3 regions of the Streptomyces sp. NPDC021224 genome follow, and region 2 is predicted to be linked to each of the others. Evidence: riboswitches for the same ligand, from Rfam matches in the RefSeq annotation. Region 2 holds a riboswitch; each other region holds the start of a gene.
The links. A riboswitch is a leader RNA that binds a small molecule or an ion and turns the genes downstream of it on or off. The one in region 2 is predicted to bind cyclic di-AMP.

Region 1 (5,951 bases), on a different contig from region 2:
GCGCACACCGCGCCGGTCGCCGGGTCGTAACAGCCCAGCGAGGTGGGCGTGCCGCCGTTCTGCGGCGAGGAGGAGGCGTAGACCCGCCCGCCGGCGACGGTCATGCCGCCCTGGTAGAGGGAGTACGTGGCCCCGGGCGCGTTGTGGTTGGGCGGCACGATCGCGGCGAAGGGCTGCCCGGTGCACGGGCTCTGCGAGGCCATGTCGAGGCACAGCACCTCGCCCGTGCTGGACACCCCGTACGCCTTGCCGTCGCCGGGTGTGACGAGTCCGGCCAGCCCGTTGGCGGCGCTGGGCGAGCCGGTGGACGACTCCAGCGCGACGTAACCACAGTTGGCGCGGGCGCCGAGGTCCAGACAGCCCGCGCCGACCGAGTGCGCCGCGACCGCCGGGTAGTAGACGACTCCCGGGCGGTGCGGGTCCTGGACGTACTGCGGGGTGAGGGTGGTGAAGACGTCGCCGGTGCCGCCGCTGCCGAGCGGGCCCGCCGTGGTGTTGAGCGGGCGCGGCCAGGGCCCGCCCGCGCAGGGCTGGCCGGAGGAAAGGTCGTTGCAGACCACCAGCGGGTTGGCGGGGCCGGTGTGGTGGTAGATGTTCCAGGCCTCGACGTCGCCGGAGGGCGCGCGGTAGAGGATCGGCGTGAAGCCGTCACCGCCGGTGGCGCGGGCTGCCGCCTGCACGGGTGGCAGCAGGTCGCCGCTCACGGCGGTGCCGCCGCCGGTGTCCGCGGGGCTGGTGCCGCGCACCGCGGTGGTCGCGGCGCCCTGGTCGGTGCCGGTGAAGGTGCTGCCGTCGGTGGACCAGCCGGAGGCCCAGCCGGGCGGGACGTGCAGCGAGCCGGGCACATACGTCTGGCCCGCGCTGATCGGGTCGGTGATGGTGGCGGGCGTCCCGGGGGTGGGGGTGCCCTTGTAGGTGACGGTCCAGTCGAGCGTGTCGCCGTGCGCGGCCGGGATGCGGCCGGGGCTGGTGGCGTTCTGCACGGTCTTGACCAGCGGGCCGTCGGGCGGTGGCGGGGTGCCTCCGCCGCCTCCGCCCCCGTGGGCCGTGGCCGGTGCGGTGGAGCCGGCCGCCGCCGCGAGCAGCGCCGCCGAAAGGGCGACTCCTGCGCGAGCGGCGAACCGGCGGGATCTGCGGCTCACCGTCTGCGCCGGAGGCGCAGAAAAGGAACGTAAAAGCCGGAGCATCGATGTCCCCATTTCATCTCGGTGCGCGCGGGCGCCCTCGCCGGCCCGCGCGCGAACACGGTAGAGCAGGGGAAGGTGCGCAGGTCACCCGAACGAGGGAAAGAAGAGGGAGCTTGAAAGCAATTCGCCGGTTGCTTTCGGAAACGGATGACGGAAGGTGTCCGCGGTGATGATTTCCGACCGCGGATGAATGAGTACGCGGAAAAGGAGCGGGGCGCACGCCGAGCGCGAAATCCCGCCCTTATGCGCTTCGTTTGTATGTTTGGCCGCGAGCCTTTACGGTGCGGGGTACACGGTGGTGGAGTGTCGGCTTCGAGCCGGGCACCCACCGGTCGCCGACGCCGGAACGGACGGTCGGCGGGGCGTTCGGCCCGGTCAGGACCGCAGGTCCGGTGGCCGGCCGGAAATCACGGCGCGAAGGGGCGCGGGCGGTCGGACCGGCGGGAACCGCGGGCTCCGGCGCACGGTCGCAGCGGCCGGAGCGTACCGCCGAACGGTGGATCGTGTTCCGCCAGTCGGGTGAATCGGGCGGAGCGGCGTGGGCGCTGGGGCTGGTGGGGCATCACCGTTGTGAGTAAGGCGGGTGACCTGCCACTTCAGCGCGGGGCACCTGCCGTAGCGGGAGGTGAGCCATGATCACGAATGGCTTGTGGCGAACGGTGCAGCGGGCCATCGAGGCCCCTGAGTTGACGGTCCGGTTGATCGCCATCCTGGTCACCATGGGCACGTGCGCCGCCGTTTTCGCCTGGCTCTGGAGAGCCTGACCCCTCCGTCCCGCCCCCGGTCCGTACCGGCGGCCCCACCGCCGCCGACCCGGGCGCGACCCGTCCGTCCACACCCTGTGGACGACGGTCCGCCCGTACGGTCCCGGGCTGCGGGACGCAGGGCTCGGGCCCCCAGGCCGGGCGCTGCCGGAGTGGCACCACGGGCTCCCGGCGAGGCCGGGCGCGGCGCACCGGACACGGCGCGGTGCGGCGCGACGGAGATGGCGCGGCGCACCGGACACGGTGCGTGCGGCGCAGCCGGTACGGCCTCGCCCGGGGTGCCGGACGCGGTGTGGCGCGTGTGGCGAGGGTCACCGGACACGGCGTCCGGCAGGCCCTCGTCCCGCCCCGGCCGGGTGCGGGAGAGCCCGCGGCCGCCCCGGATCCGGAACCACCCGCGGCCCGCGCGTCACAGCCGCCCGCCCAGCGTGCGACGTCAACTTCCGTCCCTGACAAGCGAATTGGAGTCGTCAGAAGCCCCTGGCATAGTCAACCTCCATGAACAGCGACTCCTTCTGGGCCCTCCTGGAGGACTCCCGGCAGCACGGGAGGGGCAGCGACAAACGCGACGCCTGTCTGCGCGACGGCCTCGCGCGGCGCACCGGCGACGAGATCGTGGCCTTCCAGGCCTGGCTCGACGAACTGACCGACCTGGCCCGCACCTGGGACCTGTGGGCCGCCGCCGACCGGATCTTCGGCGGCTGGTGTTCCGACGACACCTTCCGCTCCTTCCAGCACTGGATGATGGGCCTCGGCCGCGCCGTCTTCGAGGCCGCGGCGAACGACCCGGACGTGCTGGCCTACGCCCCCGAGGTGCTGCGGCTGTCCGCCTGCCCGCGCGCGTCCTGGCCCGCCGCCGACCGCCCCGTGTGGCCCGCCCTGGACACGGTCGGCTTCGCCGCGTACGAGCTGGCCACCGGCCCCTCCGAGGACTTCGGCGACGCCTTTTACGCCGCCGTCCGCGGCGCCCGCCGCTCCTGGCCCGCCCCGGGCGGCGGGCGGAGGGCCGGCGCCCCGCCCGTACCGGTGGACGGCTCCGACCCGGCCGGGCGCCGCTGGTCCGCCCTTGACGAGGAGGAGGCGGCCCGGCGGCTGCCGCGGCTGAGCGTCCTGTTCCCCCTCGACCTGCCCCTCGACGCCCCCGGCCCGTGACGACTGTGACCCGGGCCGGTCCGGGAGGGCGGGGCCCCGCGGCGCCCGCGACCGTCCGGCTCAGACGCCGTTGACGAGCCGGATGTAGCGCACCCAGTCCCAGTTGGGGCCCGGGTCGGTGTGGTCGGTGCCGGGCACCTGGACGTGGCCGATGATGTGGTCGCGGTCCTTGGGTATGCCGTACTTGTCGCAGATCGCCGCCGTCAGCGCCGCCGAGGAGTGGTACATCGCGGTGGTGAAGTACGACGGCTGGTCGACCCAGCCCTCGTGCTCGATGCCGATGCTGCGGGTGTTGTAGTCCCAGTTCCCGGCGTGCCAGGCGATGTCGTGCTCGCGGACGCACTGGTCGATCGCCCCGTCGGCGGACCGGACGACGTAGTGGGCGGTGGCCGCGTGCGCCGGGTCCTGGAAGAGCGTGATCGTGTCGGCGAAGGTCTCCTGCGTGACGTGGATGACCACCATCTGGATCGGGTAGCTGGTGGGCCGGTTGGACGCCGTGTAGTTGGCGGTGCTGGCCGGCGCCCAGGTGGCTGACGGGTAGTCGACGGCGGCTGCGGCGGCGCGGGCGGCGCGGTTCGCGGCGGGTGTGGCGGCCGGGGCGGAGGCGGCCGGCCAGAGGTCGGCGGCCAGGCCCGCGGTGGCGGCGGCGCCGAGTCCGAGTCCGCCGCGCAGCAGTGAACGGCGGCTGGGCTCGCCGGGGTTGGGGCGATGCATCGAGGGCTCCCTGAGGCGTCATGGTATGGACGAGTGCATGACAAAGACATGGGGCCCGCCCATCGTGCGGCTCACGCCCCTGACATGCCAAGGGATTCGCGAAATGGCACAGGTCCAGACCACTGGCGTACCTGTGCCGCGCCCGCCGTGCCCGCCCCGCGTGCGCCCGTACCTGCTGCGGCGCGCCCTCCGAGCGCTGCCGCACGGGTCATCGAACCCTCACTGCGCGTGATCACGCCTCCCCCTCCCGGTAACAACTGGCGAACACTCACATCACTGCCCGGCCACGCCGCGTGTCCGCTTCCTCCCCTCTCCGTATACCCTGCCCGATTGCTTCCCACCCCCAACTCTTCGGTTCGGCTTGGAAAACCCGTCCGGCTCTATTAACGTTCGATAACGCAGCGCGGTCGTCACTGCCGCCGACAGGCGGCACCGTGCGCTTGCCGAATCCCGTCCGCGGGAACCGGGGACCCGCCCTTCCGTCACCACGGAAGGGGTCCAATGGGGTGAATCGGGGGGCCGTCAGGCCGTCCGTAGGAGACCTTCCTGCTCCGAACCCGTCAGCTAACCCGGTAGGCGAGAAGGAAGGAAAGGAGTGCGCCCCCGTGGCGTCCAACCAGCCTGCCTACGCTCCGACTCCGGTGGCAGAACCGACCGGACAGTGGCACTTCGGAGAGCCCGGCGAGCGCTTCTCGCCCGACGGCCCCGGTGCTTTCCCCGGCGTCCCCGTCACTCCCGTCACCCCCGAAGTCCCCTCCTACCAGGGCTTCCCCGGCTCCGCCGAACCGCTCCCGGCAGCCGTCGCAGTCCCCGCCCCCGAGGCCCCCGCGCCGGCCGGCTCCCCCCGGCCCGACGCCGACGGCCTCCCGGGCGACGGTCTCCCGGGTGACGGCCCGCGCAGCCAGCCGCGCCTGCCCCGGCAGCGCAGCGGGCTCCCGGGGCTGGGCGGCGGCCTGGGTGCCGGTCTGAGCGGCGCGGCGAGCGTCGGTTCCGCCGTGCTCGGCATGGCGGCGATGGCCGCGGTCGGCGCGGGCGGCGTCGCCGCCGCAGCCGAGCCCCCCGCCGCCGCCGCGCCGATAGCGGCTCCGGACCTGCCCGCCGTGCCCGCGGCTCCCGCCGCCCCGGCCGCGGTTCCCGCCCCCGCCCCCGCCCCCGCCGTGCCGCTGCCGGACGTGGCGGTCGGCACCCCGTCGTACGACCCCGCCGCCGTCACCCGGGCGGCGACCGCGGCCCCCGCCGCCCCGCGCACCGCCGAGGCCGAGGACGCCCCGTGCGCCGAGCCCGCCGCGGAGGCCGCCGACCCCGGCGAGGCGCTGTGCAGCCGCATCATCGCCCAGGTCACCCAGCAGCGCGCGGACGCCGAGCGCCGCGCCCGCGAGGCCGTGGAGCGGGTCGCCGCGGAGCAGGCGGCCAAGGAGGCCGCGGCCCGCAAGGTGCGCGAGCAGGCCGCCGCGGCGAAGGCCGAGGCAGAGGCGAAGGCCAAGGCCGCCGCCGAGGCCGCCGCGCAGGCGGAGGCGGAGCGGCTGGCGAAGCTCGCCGCCTCCTACGTCAAGCCGGTTGCCTCGTACACGCTCACCAACGCCTTCGGCGAGTCGAGCAACATGTGGGCCACGCACACCGGCCAGGACTTCGCCGCCCCCACCGGCACCCCGGTGCACGCCGTCCACACCGGCACGGTCACCTCGGCCGGCTGGGCGGGCTCGTACGGCTACCGGGTCGTGCTGCGGCTCGACGACGGCACCGAGCTCTGGTACTGCCACCTGTCGACGATGGTCGCCACCGGCGGCCGCGTCACCACGGGCGACACCATCGGCCGGGTCGGCGCGACCGGCAATGTGCCGGGCCCGCATCTGCACCTCGAAGTACGCCCCGGCGGCGGTGCACCGGTCGACCCGGTGCCGTGGCTGCACGGCCATGACGTCGCCGTCTGAAATCCGGCGCGAAACACCACGCCGAAACGCACGCACGTACGGATATCCGCGCATAAACTAGGCGCACGGGCATAGGCTCGGAGGTATCGGAGGGCGGGCACCCGTCCTGCCCCCGACACCACCGGCGGCGTCCGGCGCGCATGACGCGGAAGCACCACGCGGAAGCACTACGCTGAGACGGACCGCGCAAGCGGATCGCGGAA
Region 2 (5,951 bases):
GAGCGACCCGGGAGCGGCGCGCTCCCGGGTCCTGGATGACGTGTGCCGTCGGCCCTAGATCTTGATCCCGCCCAGCAGGCTGGCCAGGCTCGCGCCACCCGCCGTGATGCTCGGGGCGATGGCGGTGCTCGCGAGGTAGAAGCCGAAGAGGGCGCTGACGATGCCGTGGGACATCTTCAGACCGTCCTTGCGGAAGAACAGGAAGACGATGATGCCGAGCAGGACGACACCGGACATGGACAGGATCATGGGCTTTCTCCTGGGTGATGGGGACGGTCACCATGAGTGCCTCCAGGGTCACAAAAAGTCAGGAATCGCGCGCGGCGGCACATGGGTGATTTATAGAGAATTTCGCCCATCGGAGTGGGCCGGTGCCCCGGGATCACGCGGGTGGCGCCGGTGCGGGTGCGCGGGCGTCCCGCCCGATCGGGTGACCCGGGCCCGCCCGCCCGCGCCGCGGCCCGCTCCGGCAGGATGAGCCCGTGCAGTTCACGCCGATCAGCCGGGCCCGGCTCGCCGAGGCCCTCGCCGGGAAGATCGCCGGGCAGGACCCGCCCGAGGGACCGTGGTGGCGGGTCGCCGTGGACGGGGCGCCCGCCGCCCGCCCCGCGGACCTCGCCGACGACCTGGCCGCCGCGCTCCCGCCGCTCGGCCACCCGGTGCTGCGGGTGCGCGCGGCGGACTTCTGGCGGCCCGCGTCGCTGCGGCTGGAGTACGGGCACGAGGACGTCGACGCGTACTACCAGCTGTGGCTGGACACCGGTGCGCTGCGCCGCGAGGTCCTCGACCCGCTCGGCCCCGACGGCAGCGGGCGCGCCCTGCCGTCGCTGCGCGACCCGGGCACCGACCGCGCCACCCGCGCGGACTACGTCGAGCTGCCGCCCGGCGGCGTCCTGGTCCTGGACGGGGCGCTGCTGCTGGGCCAGGGCCTGCCGCTGGATCTGACGGTGCACCTGCGGCTGTCGCCCGCCGCGCTCGCCCGCCGTACGCAGGAGGAGGAGCGCTGGACGCTGCCGGCCTTCGCGCGCTACGCCGACGAGGTGCTGCCGGAGGAGACCGCCGACGTCACCGTCCGCGCGGACGACCCGCGGCACCCCGCGTGGACGGGCGGGCAGCCCGGGTGAGCGTCGTGACCAGGCTGCGCCTTGCCCTCGAAGGCCGCGCCCCGCTAGCGTCCTCGACCACCATGACTGTCGCCACCGCGCCGCTGACTCCCGAGCACATACCCCTGGCCGTCCAGCGCTACGACCGCTGGTTCGCCCGCGCGCGGCGCCCGCCCTCGCAGCGGTCCTGGCTCGCCGACGGGCCGGTGCGCGGCGAGGACCTGGTGGGCCCGCTGCACGCGGTGCCCGGCCTGGAGGCCTGCCGCGCGCTCGACGGTGACGGCAACATGATCGGCTACCTCGCCGCCCAGCCCGTCACGCTCGCCCCCGACGACCCCGCGGGCCTGCGCACCCACCCGCGCTCCGCGCTCGTCCCGTACGGCGGCCACGCGCTGCCCGGCGGGCGGGAGACCGAGGTGCTGCGCTCGCTCTACGCCCGGATCGCCGAGCGGCTGGTCGCCGACCGGCGGCTGGTGCACTACGTGCAGGTGCCCGCGGGCGAGGTGGCCACCGCGCCCTGGGCGGATCTGGGCTTCGGCCGCGAGCTGGTGCACGGGCTGATGGCGGTCAAGGCGCGCGGCCGGCAGCCGCGCGGGGTCGAGGGCCTGGCCATCCGGCGCGCCGGGCCCGGCGACCTGCCGCAGATAGGGCGGATGGCCGCCGAGTCGTCGCGGCGGCAGCGCGGCACCGCGGTCTTCCAGCCGCAGCCCGAGGCGGCGCTCGCCGCGCTCCGGCTGCGCTACACCGACGCGCTCGCCGACCCCCGGTGCGGTGCCTGGATCGCCTCCCGCCGCGGTGAGGAGATCGCCATGGTCGTGGTCGTCCCGGCCGTCGCCGACCCGGTGATACCGGAGTCGTGCGTGGAACTGGCCGAGGCGTACGTGGAACCGGCCGCGCGCGGCGAGGGCATCAGCCGGGTGCTGCTGGCCACCGCGCTGGCCTGGGCGTACGACAACGGGCACCGCTACATGTCGGCCCGCTGGCACTCCTCCTCGCCGCTGGCGGCGGGCCACTGGCCCGGGGTCGGCTTCCGGCCGGTCGGCTACCGGCTCAGCCGCACTCTCGACGCGCGGATCGGCGGGGCACCGGGGACGTTCTGACCGGGGCATTGCCAACAAGTCGCCCAGAAGTGAAATAGGCCTGCATATCGGACATTTCACGGTGATGCGGGTCACCTCGGGCGAACTGTGTGTCCGGTGTCACCCGCCGAACACGGTACCCGCCCCGGTCGCGCACCCGCTGTTCGCGCCGGGGGCCGAATGTCGCGGCGGGTGCTGCGCCGGTCGGCGGACGGTCACCGTCACGGGTACGCAGCGGATCGCGCGGGTGGCGCCCTGTGACCGCCGGTAAGGGCGGAATGGGGCGGCATGCCGGGTTTGCTTGCCCGCCGCTCGCGGGGTCGTCTAGCTTCGCCGTTACCGCGGGCCGGACGTCCGCGACAGCCGCCGGGCGGAACGCCGAATCCTGCCGCCGCCCGGGCGCAGCACCATCCGAGCTGCAAAGGGCAGGAGCGGGGGACCCAAGGTAAGCCGCCGTCCGGGACGACTCCCGGCCGGCTCGGGGTGAAGCCGTGCCGCCGTACCGCCGCGCACCTGACCGGAGCGCGCACCACGGCCGCGGCCGGGCATCTCCAGCCCGAACCCGACAGCTCACCTCGCAGGCGTAGGAGAGGAATCCCCATGCCCGCACAGGGTCAGCACCGCAAGCCCCGCTCGCTCAGCCGCCTCACCCGCGTCTGCGTCGTCGCCGGCACGGGCGCCGCCGCCGTGGCGATCCCGCTCGTCGGCGTCGCCCAGTCCGCGTCCGCCGCCGAGCCCGCCAAGGCCCCGGCCGCGGCGAGCGCCAAGGCGCAGGACTACACCGTGGTCCGCGGCGACACGCTCGCCAAGATCGCCACCACGCACCACGTCAAGGGCGGCTGGAAGGCGCTCTACGACGCCAACAAGAAGGTCATCGGCGCCAACCCGGGCATCATCCACCCCGGCCAGCACCTCACGCTGAACACCGCCCCGGCCGCCGCACCGGCCGCCAAGGCCCCGGTGAAGAAGGCCGCCCCGGCGAAGAAGGCCGCCCCGGCGGCCGCCGTGAAGGCCGACACCGGCTGGACCAAGCCGGTCGGCGACGCCGCCATCGGCACCGGCTACAAGACCGGCGGCAGCATGTGGTCCTCCGGCCACCACACCGGCGTCGACTTCCTGGTCTGGAGCGGCACCCCGGTCCACTCCGTGGCCGCCGGCACCGTCGTCCACGCCGGCGCGGACGGCGCCTACGGCAACGACGTGATCATCAAGCACGCCGACGGCAAGTACACCCTGTACGGCCACCTGACGCGCCCGGTGGTCTCGGTCGGCCAGACCGTCACCGAGGGCCAGGAGATCGGCATCTCCGGCGCCACCGGCAACGTCACCGGCCCGCACCTGCACTTCGAGGTGCGCACCACGCCGGACTACGGCTCCGACATCGACCCGGTCGCCTACCTGGCGTCGCACGGCGTCACCGTCTGACCGCCGCCCCGGCGGTACGGCCCCCAGGGTGCCCGTCCGGTCCTCGCGACCGGGCGGGCACCCGCCGTTGCGTTGCTAGCCGAACAGCCCGGCCAGCTCGCCCCGGGAGGCCACCCCGAGCTTCGGGTACGCCTTGTACAGGTGGTAGCCGACGGTCCGCGGGCTCAGGAACAGCCGGGCCGCGATGTCCTTGTTCGACAGGCCCTCCGCCGCCAGCCGGACGATCTGCGACTCCTGCGGTGTGAGCCCCGCCTCCGCGTCCACCGGCGCCGTCTCCCGGCCCGCCTCGGGCAGCGTCCCGCCCGCCGCGCCCAGCTCACCGCGTGCCCGCTCCGCCCACGGGGCCGCGCCGAGCCGCTCGAAGACGTCCAGCGCGGTGCGCAGCCTGACCCGGGCCTCGTTCTTGCGGCGCGCCCGGCGCAGCCACTCCCCGTACAGCAGGCTCGTGCGGGCCGACTCCATCGCGCGCCGGTGCGGGTCGTGCGTGTCGAGCGCGGCGAGGTAGTACGCCTCCGCGTCCGCCTCCGGCGCGCGCAGCGCACGGCAGCGCGCCACCAGGGCCGCCGCCCAGCCCTGCCCGGAGCGCGCCGCCCACGCCTCGAAGCGGGCGAAGGACGCGTCCGCGCGCTCCGGCACCCCGAGCCGCACCGCCGCCTCCACCAGGTCCGGGATGCTGCGGGTGGCCGATATGTGGTGCCGCACCGACTCCTCGCCGAGCAGCGACAGCCGCTCCAGCGCCGCCTGCGCGCGGCCGAGCCCCAGCTCCAGCAGGCCCTGCGACCAGTACGCCCACGGGGCGCCGGGCGGCATCGCGGTGCCCGAGCCGCCCGCGAGCGCCGCGTCCACCCTTCGGCGGCACTCCTCCTGGTCGCCGCGCACCGCGGCGACGTACGCGAGCGCGCTGCTGAGCTGGCTCACCCACTGCCGCTGGCCGGTGTCCGCCGCGATCCGCAGCGCCTCGCGGGCGGTCGCCGCCGCGTCCTCGAAGCGCGCCTCGAAGATCTCCGCCTCGGCGCGGAAGAACAGCACCGTCGTGAGCCGTCCGACCCCGCCGCTCTCCCGGCCCTCGGCCGCGAGCACCGTGGTCAGCTCGTGCGCCTGCACGTCCTGGCCGAGCGTCAGACCGACCCCGCACAGCATCACCAGATGCCCCGGCTCGACCCGTCCGCCGTGCGCCGCCCGCGCCGCGGCCGCCGCCGCCCCGAGGTCCGGCGGTACGTGCCCGGCCGCGCTCCGGCCCAGCGCGTCCACCAGGAAGCGGGCGACCGGCGTCACGGGCGCGTCCGGCGGCAGCCGCAGCGCGTCCAGGCGCGCCACGGTGTCAAAGACCGCGTCGCCGCCCAGGTACCACGCGGTGTGCGAGGCCTGCACCAGCATGCGCGCCGCGCGCGTCGGATCGCCCTCGGCGGCCAGCGCCGCCCCCTCGATGAGCAGCCGGTGGGCCGCGGGGAAGTCGCCCTCCAGGAAGTCCGCGAGCCCGCGCACGTGCAACGTCCGTGCGACGGCGAGCTGTTCGGCCCCGCCATCCTGGGGCGCCGTCGCGGACAGCCGGGCCGCCAGCCGGGCGGCCTCGTCGGCGAAGGTGCGGGCGCGGGGGATCTCACCGGCCTCCGAGGCGGATTCCGCGGCGAGCAGCAGGCGGCGCAGGCGGGCCGCCGGATCGGTGCTGAGCCGGGCCGCGCGGTCGTACGCCGCGGCGGCCGCGGTGTGGCCGCTGCGCTCACGGGCGCGGCCCGCGGTGCGCTCCAGGGCCGCGGCCGCCGCCTCGTCGGGGCCGGTCGCGGCGGCGGCGAGGTGCCAGGCCCGGTGGTCGGCGTCCCGTTCGGGGTCGGCGGCGTCGGCCAGCGCACGGTGCGCGGCGAGCCGTTCGGGCAGCGACGCGCGCTGGTGGATCGCGGCCCGCACCAGCGGATGCCGGAAACGCAGCAGCGTGCCGTCCACCGTGACGAGCCCGGCCTCCTGCGCGGGCGGCAGATCGGGGACGCCCGCGCCCAGCTCACCGGCCGCCCGCAGCACCGTGCCCAGCTCGCCGGTGTGGTCCGCGGCCGCCACCAGCAGCAGCGTCTGGGTGGCCCGCGGCAGATGGCTGACCCTGCCGTGGAAGGCCAGTTGCAGCCGGCTGGTCAGCGGCAGCGCGCCCGGCCCGGCCACGGCGCCGCCCGCGTCCCGCAGCCCCGCCGGGAGTTCCAGCAGCGCCAGCGGATTGCCCTGCGCCTCGGCCAGCACCCGGCGGCGCAGCACGTCCGCCATCGGCTCGTCCCGCCCGGCGCGCTCGGCGAGCAGTGCCAGCGCCGCCGTCTCGTCCAGCGGCGCGGGGCGCAGCTCCGGCAGGCCCGGCGCGGGG
Region 3 (5,951 bases), on a different contig from region 2:
GTCGTCGCGGTTCTCCGCGTCGCGCGAGGCGGAGGTGGCCACGAAGCGGATCCGCTCGGGGGGCACACCGTGCTCGCGGATCACACCGGCGTACTCCCGGCAGGCCGCGAAGGTGCGCTCCAGCGCCTCGGGCGCGAGCCGCCCGGTGCGGTCGACGCCCTGGCCGAGGCGGACGATGCGCATCCGCCGGTCCAGGTCGTGCAGCGTCCCGGTGGCCGGGTCGACGTCCCCGACCAGCAGCCGGATCGAGTTGGTGCCGCAGTCGACGGCGGCGACCCGGGTCGTCGTGGGGGCGGTCATGAGGACGTCTCCTGCCGGTCGTCGCGGTCTTCCTCGGGGAGCGGGACGCACGGGCCCTTGGCCCACCACTCGGGCAGCATCGCGAGCGCCTCGTCGCCGAGCGGGTTGACGCCCGGTCCGGCGGCCAGCGAGTGGCCCACGAGCACGTGCAGGCACTTCACGCGGTCCGGCATGCCGCCCGCGCTCGGGAAGCCCTCCAGCACCTCGATCGCGTCGCGGCGGGCGAGGTAGTCCTCGTGCGCGGCACGGTAGGCGGCGGCCAGCTCCGGGTCCTCGGCCAGCCGCGCGGTCATGGTCTTCATCACGCCGTCCGCCTCCAGCGTGCCGATCGCCGACGCGGCCCGCGGGCAGGTCAGGTAGTACAGCGTCGGGAAGGGCGTGCCGTCCTCCAGCCGCGGCTGGGTCTCGACCACGTCGGGGTTGCCGCACGGGCAGCGGTGCGCGACCGCGCGCAGGCCGCGCGGCGGGCGGCCGAGCTGCGCCCGGACGGCGTCGGCGTCCGCGGGGGTGGCGGGAGGGTGCTGTGAGTCGTTCATGTGCCGTTTCTCGTTTCGGGGCCGTGAGGGCCGTGGGGCCGTGCGAGCCGTGCCGTGCCGTGCGGGCCGTGCGAGCCGTGCGAGCCGTGCCGTGGGGCCGCGGAGCCCGGCTGCGGGGCGACCGGGACCGGCGCGGCCACGTGCGCGCCACGGGGCGGCAGGGCGCGCCCCGCGGGAGGCGGGCCCGGCAGCCCCCGGGCAGGCCTCAGCGTCCGGGCTGCGCCGCGGCGTCGGCGTGGTCCACGCCGTCCCAGAGGTTCGCGTACCAGGGCCGGTGGGCCGCTGCCGCCGCCTGCCCGCCCGCGTCACCGGGGGTGCCCGCGGCGCGGTTGTGCCCGCCCGCCGAACCGGCGGAGGCGGTGGGGGCGGCGACCGAGTAGCCGTCCTCGCCGGGCATCACGTAGTGCAGCTGCCTGCGGGCCTGGGTGCGCACGTACTCCGGGTCCTGCCAGCGGGCCTTCTCCTCGCGCAGCTGCTCGACCTTCTTCTTCGCCTGCTGCGCCTCGCGGCGCTGGTCGGCGATGTCGGAGCGCTGCGCGATGTACTGCCGCGTCGGGTAGGCGAGGGCGATCACCAGGGCACACAGCACGAGCGCGAGCAGCGCGGCGCGCCCGGTCAGCCGGTTGCGCCGGCCGGGTCTGCGGGCCGCCGCGGCGCGGTAGACCCGCGCGTGCGCCTCCTGCCCGATGGCCTTGAGCCGGGCAGCGGTGGAGAACCGATCCGGAGCCACGCCGTCGCTCCCCTCGTACGTCCCTCGGACTCGCGTCCCTCGCACGGGACGTTATCGCCCCTGGGAGGAACATACTGTCCCGTCGCCCGTACGCGTGTACGTCCCCGCCGGTGGAAGGGCACCGGACGGGGACGCGGCGCGTGCGGTGCGGTTCAGCCCTTGAAGCGCGGGAAGGCGCTGCGACCGGCGTAGACCGCGGCGTCGTCGAGGATCTCCTCGATACGCAGCAGCTGGTTGTACTTGGCGACGCGCTCGGAGCGGGCCGGGGCGCCGGTCTTGATCTGGCCGCAGTTGGTGGCGACGGCCAGGTCGGCGATGGTGACGTCCTCGGTCTCGCCGGAACGGTGCGACATCATGCACTTGTAGCCGCTGCGCTGGGCCAGCTCGACGGCGTCCATCGTCTCGGTGAGCGAGCCGATCTGGTTGACCTTCACCAGCAGCGCGTTGGCGGTGCCGTTGTCGATGCCCTTCTGCAGGCGCTCCGGGTTGGTGACGAACAGGTCGTCGCCCACCAGCTGCACCTTGGCGCCGAGCTTGTCGGTGATGGTCTTCCAGCCGTCCCAGTCGTCCTCGAACAGCGGGTCCTCGATGGAGACCAGCGGGTAGGCGTCGACCAGCTCGGCGTAGTAGTCGGTCATCTCGGCCGCCGAGCGCGACTTGCCCTCGAAGGCGTAGGAGCCGTCCTTGTAGAACTCGGACGCGGCGACGTCCAGCGCGAGCGCGATGTCCTGGCCGGGGGTGTAGCCGGCCTGCTTGATCGCCTCGATGATCAGGTCGAGCGCCTCGCGGTTGGAGCCGAGATTCGGCGCGAAACCACCCTCGTCGCCCAGGCCCGTGGACAGGCCGCGCGTCTTGAGCACGCCCTTGAGGGTGTGGTAGACCTCGGCGCCCCAGCGCAGCGCCTCGGAGAAGGACTCCGCGCCGATCGGCGCGATCATGAACTCCTGGATGTCGACGTTGGAGTCCGCGTGCGAGCCGCCGTTGAGGATGTTCATCATCGGGACGGGCAGGACGTGCGCGTTCGGGCCGCCCAGGTAGCGGAAGAGCGGCAGGTCCGAGGCCTCGGAGGCGGCGTGCGCCACGGCCAGCGACACGCCGAGGATGGCGTTGGCGCCGAGCGAGGACTTGTCGGGGGTGGCGTCCAGGTCGAACATCGCCTGGTCGATCAGCCGCTGCTCGGTGGCGTCGTAGCCGACGAGCTCCGGGCCGATCTGCTCGATCACGGCGAGGACGGCCTTCTCGACGCCCTTGCCCTGGTAGCGGTTCTTGTCGCCGTCGCGGAGTTCGAGGGCCTCGAAGGCGCCGGTGGAGGCGCCGGACGGCACTGCGGCCCGGCCGGTGCTGCCGTCGTCGAGGCCGACCTCGACCTCGACGGTGGGGTTGCCTCGCGAGTCGAGGATTTCCCGGGCTACGACGACGTCGATGGACGGCACGTTGTCTCCTTCTGAGATGTCTTCTCGTTTTTCCGGGACGAGCCTAACCGGCTCGCGTCCCCGGGCCGGTCCTCGGCCCGGCCCCTGAGACGGAAAACCGGCCGGGCGCGCGGGCGCCGCGAGGCGCGCCGCGCGTCCGGCCGGCCGGTGAGGGCGTGCGGGGGCTGCTCGCCCCCCGTCCCGGATCAGCCGAGGCGCAGGTGCTGGCCCGGGTAGATCAGGTCGGCGTCCTTGACGACGTCCTTGTTGAGCTGGAAGAGGTTGTGCCAGCCGCCCTTGACGTGGTGGCTCGCGGCGATCTCGGACAGCGTGTCGCCGGAGACGACGGTGTACGAGCCCTTGGCGCCGTGCCGCTGCCAGTCGGTGGCGGTGTGCTTCGCGGGCTTCGCGGCCTTCTTGGCCGGGGTGCTCTTGGCGGCGGTGGTCTTGGTGGTGGTCTTCGTCGTGGTCTTCGCCGCCGTGGAGCTGCTGGAGCTGCTCGACGAGGAGGACGACGAGGACGAGCCGCCGGGGTTGATGTCGGGGGCCGGGCCGCCCGCGGTCAGGCCGCCGGCCGAGGCGCACGCCCAGGCGCCGGGGCCCTGGAGGGCGAGGAGCTTCTCGGCGACCGCGATCTGCTGGTCCTTGGTGGCGAGGTCGGCGCGCTGCGCGTACTGCAGGCCGCCCGCCGCCTCCCAGCTGGACTGCGAGAACTGCAGGCCGCCGTAGTAGCCGTTGCCGGTGTTGATGTGCCAGTCGCCGCCGGACTCGCACTGCGCGACGGCGTCCCAGGTGGCCACGGAGGCGGCCGAGGAGGAGGTGGCGCCGATCAGCGGCGCGGCGACGGCGACGCCGGCAACACCGGCGAAAGTGGCGAATCGGACCATCTTCGAGGCACGACGGTGCTTACCCATGTGTGTATGTCCCTCACCGACGCCTGCGAGGTCAGCTGTCGGGTTCGGACGTGAGTTGCCCGGCCGGCACCGCGTAGGCGGATGCCCTGCTTCACCCCGAGCCGGACCCGTGGGGGCGGCGGCGGCTTCGTCGCGACGGCGCAGCGGGCTGCGCGGCACGATGCCGTCCGTTGCCTGGGTCCGGCGGAAAGACCGTGGGTCCCCCGCTCCTGCCTGCGGCGCTTTCGCGTCGGTTGCTCCCGTCGGGCGCGGCGGCAGGACTCGGCGTTCCGCTCCGGCGGGGCCCGCTGTGGCGAGCGCTTAGACGTTAAGCACACCGGACCGGATTGAACAAACACTCGCGTTTCGGACGCCAACTGCGGCCACGATGTCGGCCGCTGGACGAATCCGCAGGTCGGACGGGCCGCGACGGGGCGGGAGTCAAGGAGGCGGTCACAGGTTCGAGGAGAGGCTTGTCACATCACCCCATGGAACGGAAATCCCCTACGTCCTTTTTGTCACCAGGCATGTACGACAGGGGATTTCACTCCGGACGGCCGTACACCTCACCCGAGATCGATGGTCTGTCCGGGTTTGATGAGGTTTGGATCGTCGCCGATCGCCTGGCGGTTGACGTCGTAGAGGTGCTGCCAGCCACCGGGGACGTCGTGCGCGGCCGCGATCCCGGAGAGCGAGTCACCGGCGCCGATCTTGTAGACGTCCGTCGCCTTATGTGAAGTAGTGTCCGAATTGCCGCCGTTGCCCTGGTCGTTGGCCTGGCCGTCGTCCGCGGTGCCCGCGCCGGTGTCCCCGTCCGTGGCGCCCGGAACGACGGCGGTCGTACGGGTACGGCTCGCCCGGTCGGCCGCGGCCAGCTCCTCGTCGGTGGGGCTGTACGGGCGCGCGTGGCGGCCGGAGCCCGCCGTGGGCGTGCCGGGGTCGGCGGGGGTGGCGGACGTCGCCGGGGCGGAGGGGTCGGTGGCCGGGGCGGTGGGGGTGACCGCAGGGGCGCTCGGGTCGGTCGGGGTGGGGCTCGCCGTGGCCGGGGGCGCGGGGGTGCCCGTGCCGGTGCCGGTCGCGGGGGTGCCGGGCGTCGTGGGTGCGGCGGGCGTCGTGGGCGTCGCCGCCGGGGTGCCGGGGTCGGCGGGGGCCGTGGGGGCGGTCGGGTCGGCGGTCGTGGTGGGCGCGGGGGTGGCGGTGGAGCCGTCGCCGTTCCCGTTACCGCCGCCGTTGCCGCTGTCGTCGCCGGCGGGGTCGTCGAGCAGGCCCGTGCCCAGCTCGCAACCGGGGAAGGCGTCGGGGCCGAGGGCGTCCAGGACCTTCTCGGCCACCTTGATCTGGTGGGCGCGGGAGGCGAGGTCGGGGCGCGGGGCGTAGAGCAGGCCGCCGTAGCGGACCCATGTGTCCTCGGTGAGCGAGAGGCCGCCGAAGACGCCGTTGTCCGAGGTGGCGTCCCACTGGCCGCCGCTCTCGCATATCGCGACCTTGTCCCACGTGCCGCCGTCCGCGGCCTGCGCGGCCCCGGCACCCGCGACCAGCAGGGGCAGTGCGAGTCCCGCACCGGTCGCCGCCACAGTCACCACGGCCGCGGGGGCCTGGCGGGGGCGTCGGTGCCTGCCGTTGGCGGAGAGCATACGGTCGCCTTTCATCGGTGCCGTCGCGCGCAGCCTTCGCACGCCTCGCGTTGACCGCAGAACGTAGCGGGGTTGGCCAACGGATCACAAGTCGATGTAGCGGTCGTCACGTCGCGGTCACGAGGTTGACGACGCGTCAGTTCTGCTGCGGCGCCTCGGGGGTGAAGGCCACCGGCAAGGTGCGCAGGCCACGCATGATCAGGCCGCCGCGCCACCGCAGATCGCCGGGATCGGCGGCGAGCCGCAGGTCCGGCAGCCGGGTCAGCAGGGTCGCGAGCGCCGTTCTGGCCTCCAGCCGGGCGAGCGGCGCGCCGAGGCAGTAGTGGATGCCGTGGCCGTACCCGAGGTGCGGGTTGTCCCGCCGGGCGAGGTCGAGGCGGTCGGGGTCGGTGAAGCGCTCGGGGTCGCGGTCGGCGGCCGCGAGCACGACCAGGACCGGGTCGCCC

Region 1: linked by a shared signal. The riboswitch ahead of ACH4PY_RS05395 (M23 family metallopeptidase) and the one ahead of ACH4PY_RS13025 (peptidoglycan DD-metalloendopeptidase family protein) in region 2 are both predicted to bind cyclic di-AMP.
Region 3: linked by a shared signal. The riboswitch ahead of ACH4PY_RS08360 (transglycosylase family protein) and the one ahead of ACH4PY_RS13025 (peptidoglycan DD-metalloendopeptidase family protein) in region 2 are both predicted to bind cyclic di-AMP.

The regions. Positions count from the first base shown of each region.
Region 1 is NZ_JBIRPW010000002.1:46,477-52,427, forward strand. Features, by position in the region: gene ACH4PY_RS05380 (hypothetical protein) at 1-1,142, opposite strand, end outside; gene ACH4PY_RS05385 (DUF4240 domain-containing protein) at 2,450-3,103, shown strand; gene ACH4PY_RS05390 (N-acetylmuramoyl-L-alanine amidase) at 3,164-3,817, opposite strand; cyclic di-AMP (ydaO/yuaA leader) riboswitch at 4,249-4,411, shown strand; gene ACH4PY_RS05395 (M23 family metallopeptidase) at 4,459-5,748, shown strand.
Region 2 is NZ_JBIRPW010000004.1:317,205-323,155, reverse strand. Features, by position in the region: gene ACH4PY_RS13040 (hypothetical protein) at 55-249, opposite strand; gene ACH4PY_RS13035 (uridine kinase) at 483-1,124, shown strand; gene ACH4PY_RS13030 (GNAT family N-acetyltransferase) at 1,187-2,203, shown strand; cyclic di-AMP (ydaO/yuaA leader) riboswitch at 2,587-2,779, shown strand; gene ACH4PY_RS13025 (peptidoglycan DD-metalloendopeptidase family protein) at 2,783-3,607, shown strand; gene ACH4PY_RS13020 (ATP-binding protein) at 3,683-5,951, opposite strand, start outside.
Region 3 is NZ_JBIRPW010000002.1:711,951-717,901, reverse strand. Features, by position in the region: gene ACH4PY_RS08380 (exopolyphosphatase) at 1-300, opposite strand, end outside; gene ACH4PY_RS08375 (DUF501 domain-containing protein) at 297-836, opposite strand; gene ACH4PY_RS08370 (septum formation initiator family protein) at 1,042-1,566, opposite strand; gene eno (phosphopyruvate hydratase) at 1,719-2,999, opposite strand; gene ACH4PY_RS08360 (transglycosylase family protein) at 3,185-3,892, opposite strand; cyclic di-AMP (ydaO/yuaA leader) riboswitch at 3,898-4,026, opposite strand; gene ACH4PY_RS08355 (transglycosylase family protein) at 4,438-5,505, opposite strand; gene ACH4PY_RS08350 (cytochrome P450) at 5,642-5,951, opposite strand, start outside.